Linked DNA regions of Caldalkalibacillus thermarum. The protein of the gene in region 1 interacts with the protein of each later gene in a pairwise test. Links are inferred from orthologs where the notes say so. Each region holds a gene or a part of one and is shown in the gene's direction. Other genes may lie near its edges. The genes, in order: rlmB and IEW48_RS11115.

Region 1 (3,228 bases):
GTTTAGACTTGACCTTTCCCCATCATGAAAATGAGATTGCCCAGACGGAAGGCTTAACCCACAAGCCACTCGCCCGGTACTGGATGCATAATGCCATGGTGACGATCAATCAGGAAAAAATGTCCAAATCATTGGGCAATGTGGTTCGGGTTAACGACCTTTTAAGCCGGCATGATCCGCAAGTGTTACGCTTCTTTATGCTTACCGGCCATTACCGCAGCCCGATCAACTACAGTGAGGAACTGTTGAACCAGGCTAAAAACGGTCTTGAACGCCTGAAGACGGCAGTGGCCAACCTGGAACATGCCCTCAAAAGCTCTGCCGCTGGCGCGCCAGATGAAGAGCACCCAGCCGTGGCAACAGGCAAAAGGAAGTTTGAAGAGGCGATGGATGATGATTTTAATACGGCCAATGCGATCAGTGTCCTGTTTGAGCTGGCCAGAGAAGCCAACACTTATTTAAACCAAGGGGAAGGCCATCCCGCCGTGTTGAAGTCATTCCGGGATACTCTGGTTGGACTGGCAGGCGTCCTGGGCTTGAAGCTGGAGGAAGAACAAGCGTTGTTGGACGAGGAAATAGAGCGTTTGATTGAAGAACGGAATAAAGCGCGCAAGGCCAGAGATTTTGCCACAGCGGATCGCATCCGGGACCAATTAGCTGCCCGGGGCATCATTTTGGAAGATACCCCCCAAGGTGTCCGTTGGCGCAGAAGGTGATGGATGAAAGATGAGACCCTTTATGCCCAAACTCCCCCACTCCCCCCATTTGTATAATGGTTTAACCTTGGCCTATGTGGGGGATGCCGTGTATGAGGTGTACGTCCGTGTACACCTGTTAGAACTGGGGAAAACACAAACCTACCGCCTGCATCAGGCGGCGACCCGTTATGTATCGGCCAAAGCACAGGCCAAAGTGTTAAGCTGCTGGCTGGAGGAGAACGTGCTGACGGAGGAAGAACTAGACATTGTCAGGAGGGGACGAAATGCCAAGGTGCGCACGGTCCCCAAGCATACTGATCTGGCCACCTATCGTTTGGGAACCGCCTTTGAAAGCTTGATTGGTTATTTATATTTAAAGCAGCGCATACAGCGGCTGGAGACCTTGATTCAACAGGCTTATGCCATTATAGAAGGGAATGAAAATGCATTGTGAAGCAGGAATGGATCGCAGGAAAAAATCCGGTGTTAGAAGCTTTGCGGGCCCGGCATCCCCTGAACAAGCTATGGATAGCCAAGGAAAGTAAGGGGGCCGGGCTGACAGAGTTGATTCGTCAGGCCAAGGAACAGGGTGTTGTGGTTCAGCAAGTGCCCCGGAAGAAAATCGACCAAGTGACGGGAGAAATGGCGCACCAAGGTGTTCTTGCCTTTGTGGCGGCTTATACATACGCAGAGCTAGACACCTTGTTCAAGCGGGCAGCGGAGCGGAATGAACCGCCCTTTTTCCTCATTTTGGATGGCATCGAAGACCCCCATAACCTGGGTTCCATCTTGCGGACGGCGGATGCCACCGGCGCCCACGGCGTGATTATCCCTAAGCGGCGGTCGGCCGGTTTGACGGCCACTGTGGCCAAAACTTCAGCTGGAGCTATTCACTATGTACCGGTCACCAGGGTGACCAATTTGGCTCAGACGATTGAAGAATTAAAAACCAGGCATATTTGGGTGTGTGGCACAGCAACGGATGCCCAACAGGACTTCCGCCAGGCTGACTTTACCGTGCCGGTGGCTGTGGTGATTGGTAATGAAGGCAAAGGCATCAGCCGCCTGGTCCGTGAAAAATGTGACTATCATGTTAAGATTCCGCTGGCTGGCCGGGTAAGCTCGCTAAATGCCTCTGTGGCCGCCTCTGTCTTAATGTTTGAAGTTTACCGTCAGCGCCATCCAGTCTCGTAGGAGGGATGGCGTGTGGAGGAAATCTTGATTGTGGATGGATATAACGTGATTGGCGCTGCGAAAGACATGCTCCCCTTTGACCGGAATCGTTTGGAAGATGCCCGCGATTGGCTGCTGGATAAACTGGCTGATTATCAGGGTTATACAGGAACAAAAGTCTATGTCGTTTTTGATGCCCATCTGGTTCCTGGAATTGGCAAGGTGTACAGGGAACGTAACATTGAGGTGATTTTCACCAAGGAAAAAGAAACGGCCGATGAATGTATTGAAAAATTGGTGCGGCGCTTAAGGCGTGTTCAACGCCAAATTTATGTGGCCACCTCTGATTACACGGAGCAGCGCATTGTCTTTGGTGAAGGAGCTCTGCGCAAATCGGCCCGGGAGCTGTTAACCGAGCTGAATCATGTGGAGGCCAGGATCCGCCAAGACGTCCAAGACAAATATCAGCATAAGCCCAAATCAAAATTTCCGCTTACAAAGGAGATGGCAGAAATTTTTGAAAAGTGGAGAAGAGAAGGCTAGCCTTGTGTTGACGCGGTTTACGGGCTTCGGTATAATAGTCATACACACACAAGGGCTCGGAGGGATCGCGTTGCGCGCACAGTGCCAGGAAAAGGAAAACAAAGCACCTGACTACGAACAACTACCTGACGAAGAAGTGGTGGAACTGGTTAAGCAAGGGGACCTTAGGGCGCTTGAATACCTGATCAATAAATATAAAAGCTTTGTTCGGGCCAAAGCCCGCTCCTACTTTTTGATCGGTGCTGACCGGGAAGACATCTTTCAAGAAGGTATGATCGGCCTGTACAAGTCCATCCGTGATTATAAAGAGGACAAGCTGACCTCATTTAAAGCCTTTGCTGAATTGTGCATCACCCGGCAGATCATTACAGCCATTAAAACCGCTACCCGCCAAAAACATATTCCCCTCAACTCCTATGTTTCACTGGACAAGCCTATTTATGACGATGAGTCAGACCGGACGCTAATGGATGTTTTGTCTGGCACAAGGGTATCGGATCCGGAAGAGTTAATCATCAATCAGGAAGAATTTGATGATATTGAAGTCAAGATGAGTGAGATTTTAAGCGATTTGGAACGCCGGGTGCTCATGCTCTATTTAGATGGCCGGTCGTATCAGGAAATCGCTGTAGACCTGAACCGTCACGTTAAATCGATTGATAATGCATTACAACGGGTGAAGCGCAAGCTTGAACGATACCTTCAGGTCCGGGAAGAAAATGCGTAATCCCTCAACACCAGGCAGGAGTTCCTGTGTTTGGTGTTTTTTTATTGTTTCACATTGACCTTGTCTGGAACCACATTTAGTGTTATA
Region 2 (3,240 bases), on another replicon or contig:
TGGATGCGGTTGAAAAGTTGAAACCTGACCTGGTGGTGGCCTCCTTAAGTGTGCCGGGGATGGAAAAAAATATAGAGGCCCTCAAGGCTCGTCAGCTGCCTTATATTGTGCTCAACCCCAACAGTTTGGAAGAGATCGGTCAGGATATCTTGGAATTGGGGAAACATACACATCGGGAGCAAGAAGCGCACAAGGTCTATCATGCTTATCAAAGGGTATTGGAAGCATACCGCAAGCTAAGCCAAAGGGTGCAGTACTGGCCGGCATTGTATTGGGAATGGTGGCCCAAGCCGGTATTTACACCAGGAAAAACAAATTGGCTGACGGAGATCAGTGAACTGGCCGGAGCGAGGAATGTGTTTGACGATATGCCCCAGGCTAGTGTGCAAACGGACTGGGATGAGGTTATAAGACGCAATCCCGACTATATTTGCCTGGCTTGGGTAGGGGTGGAGAAACGGCGCATCAAACCGGAACTGGTTCGGACGAGACCGGGCTGGACGGAAATGCCGGCTGTCCGCGAAAAGCGCATTCTTGTGCTGGACGAACCGCTATTTTGCCGCCCCTCGCCCCGCCTGTTGACCGGCCTGCAAAAATTGGCGGCTTTGCTTCATCCCGGCCATTTTCCGGCTGTTCAAGAAGGACGCGATGTGCTTAAAGACCATTTGGCAAGGGGGAAATAAGCATGTATGTGCTTGGTCAGGATGATATGCGCAAGATGGACCGCTATACGATTGAACAGCTTGGTTTACCTGGAGTGGTGTTGATGGAAAATGCGGGAGCCAGGGTCACAGAAGAGATCGTCCGCCTTGTGGCTGAAAAAGGGGACAACGGGACAAGGTATCCCATCATGATCCTGGCCGGCCATGGTCATAATGGGGGAGACGGGTTTGTCGTAGCCAGAAGGTTGTCCGACTTGGGGTATAAGGTCAAACTGTGCCTGTTGGCAGCCCCGGAGAAGCTGGCAGGGGATGCTAAAGTGCATTACGAGGTGTACCGCAGGCGGAATTTACCCTTCTGGTCGGTGCAAGATGCTTCACTTGAAGAACTGTTTATCCTGTTAGAGCCGGCCCCGGTTATTGTTGATGCGATGTTGGGCACAGGAATCAAGGGAGAGGTTCGTTCCCCTTACAGGGAAGTCATTGGCTGGTTAAACCGCCATAGGCAGGACAAAACAGTTGTCGCTGTTGATCTTCCCTCAGGATTGTGCGCCGAGACAGGCAAGGTGCAAGGAGAGGCTGTTAGGGCCACGCACACCATCACCTTTGTCTGCCCTAAAAAAGGTTTTTTCTTACAGGATGGCCCTCAATACATTGGGGAGTGGAAAGCTGTTGACATTTCTGTGCCGCCGTCACTGGCAGAAACCTTGCACCTCAATGTCCCTTTGCTCATTACGGATGACGATGTTCATGAGGCCTTGCCCCGGAGGAAGTCTCATGGTCACAAGGGAAGCTTTGGGCATGCACTGGTCATCGGGGGTTCATCTGCTTATGTTGGGGCTCCCCTCTTTGCTGCCCAGGCAGCTTTAAACAGTGGAGCAGGACTGGTTACACTGGCCGTGCCGGACATCATTTATCCCCAGCTGGCTGCCCAATCACCGGCCACCATTTTCTTGCCTCTGCCAACGGAAAATGGTTACTTAGCACAGGATGCACTTCAAGTGCTGGAAAATAAGTTGGAGACATACGACACACTGGTCGTGGGGCCGGGATTGGGGCGCTGGCCGGGAGGAAGTGAGTGGCTTGCCCGGCTGTTAAAACTGGCCCACATGCCCGTTGTGGTGGATGCAGATGGCTTGGCGATGCTCAAATCCCATCTCAGTCTGCTGCGTCTGCTGCCAAAAAGGGACCGTCCCGTGATCTTGACTCCTCATCCAGGAGAAATGGCCCGGTTGCTGGGTACCACGGTCGGAGAAGTGGAAAGTGACCGGCTGGGGATTGCCCAACGTTTTGCCCAGGAGCACGGCGTGTTTTTGGTGCTTAAAGGGCACCGCACTGTACTGGCTACACCGGAAGGGAAGGTATGGATTAATCCACTCGGTCATGATGCTTTGGCTAAAGGCGGATCGGGAGATATTTTGTCTGGAATCATCGCTGCTTTTGTTGCCCAGGGTGCTGCACCCGAGCAAGCTGTCATTGCGAGTGTTTATATTCATGCCTTGGCAGCAGAACGCTGTGCCGCGGAAAAATCAAGGTACAGTGTCCTGCCAACCGATGTGCTGGAAGCGCTTGGTCCTGCCATTTTGTCCATTGTGGACCCGGCCCGATCTGGTCAGTAAAGGGGAGATTGGCGGTCTCCCCGGCCACATGTTTCGTCACGAAACGACAAAATTGAGAAAAATCTCTTGATCTTTTAGTCCTATTGTTATATATTTAAACAGCAGATATTTTTTGTAAAGGATATGAACAATGTAAATATACCAAATTAACAAACAAAACAAAAATGTCAAATTGTCCCCTGTTTATTCAGTATACGCCACAAAAAAAGCAAGCATCATACTAAATGTAACGAAAAAAAGGAGGATAGGTATGGGACAACATCGTGAACAGTGGGCGTCACGCTGGGGGTTTATGTTGGCCGCCGTGGGATCTGCGGTTGGTCTCGGCAACATTTGGCGTTTTTCTTATGTTGCTGGGGAAAACGGGGGAGCCGCATTTTTACTCGTTTACGTATTGTGTGTGCTGCTGATTGGCTTTCCGGTTATGATGGCTGAATTTATGCTGGGGCGCCGCGCGCAAAGTGATGCGGTTGAGTCCTTTACTAAACTGGCACCCGGGAAGCCCTGGTTTATCGGGGGCGGGATTGCTGTAGCCGCAGCGTTTATTATTTTGACCTTCTACGGTGTCATTGCCGGCTGGTCCTTAAAATATTTTGTGGCTTATCTGACGGGCGGGCTGTGGGATCCCCCCGCTGTAGAAGATGGTTTTGCTGGTTACTTCACCAATTTTATTACCGACCCTGTGGAACCGGTTATTTGGCAAGCCATCTTTATGGCCTTGACCATCGGCATTGTGGTTTTGGGCATTAAAAAGGGAATTGAAAAAGCGAATAAGTTGCTCATGCCAACACTGGCTGTTTTGGTGGTGTTGCTCGCTGCTTACAGCTTGACACTGGGCGGGGCCCGGCAAGGGTTAGCTTTCCTGTTTGCTCCGGATTGGAGCGCCTTGACGGAGCCTGGGGTGTATCTGGCAGCTATGGGACAAGCTTTCTTCTCCTTAAGTTTGGGCATGGGTGTGATGA

The links.
Region 2: the proteins of rlmB (region 1) and IEW48_RS11115 interact in binary tests that used the Escherichia coli proteins (3 or more experiments, as listed by UniProt). The link is inferred for Caldalkalibacillus thermarum from one-to-one orthologs.

Annotation. Positions count from the first base shown.
Region 1 is NZ_BMKZ01000012.1:49,473-52,700, reverse strand. Bases 116-3,020 are described here. They hold rlmB (23S rRNA (guanosine(2251)-2'-O)-methyltransferase RlmB), read left to right. Parts: upstream 116-1,148; coding sequence 1,149-1,892; downstream 1,893-3,020. Other genes in these bases: sigH (RNA polymerase sporulation sigma factor SigH), read left to right, coding at 2,485-3,020; IEW48_RS06660 (NYN domain-containing protein), read left to right, coding at 1,905-2,414; IEW48_RS06670 (Mini-ribonuclease 3), read left to right, coding at 727-1,152; cysS (cysteine--tRNA ligase), read left to right, coding at 116-716. Outside these bases: more of cysS, read left to right, coding at 1-115; more of sigH, read left to right, coding at 3,021-3,141. UniProt on the Escherichia coli protein: Specifically methylates the ribose of guanosine 2251 in 23S rRNA.
Region 2 is NZ_BMKZ01000027.1:28,126-31,365, reverse strand. Bases 65-2,981 are described here. They hold IEW48_RS11115 (NAD(P)H-hydrate dehydratase), read left to right. Parts: upstream 65-685; coding sequence 686-2,278; downstream 2,279-2,981. Other genes in these bases: IEW48_RS11110 (sodium-dependent transporter), read left to right, coding at 2,529-2,981; IEW48_RS11120 (cobalamin-binding protein), read left to right, coding at 65-683. Outside these bases: more of IEW48_RS11120, read left to right, coding at 1-64; more of IEW48_RS11110, read left to right, coding at 2,982-3,240. UniProt on the Escherichia coli protein: Bifunctional enzyme that catalyzes the epimerization of the S- and R-forms of NAD(P)HX and the dehydration of the S-form of NAD(P)HX at the expense of ADP, which is converted to AMP.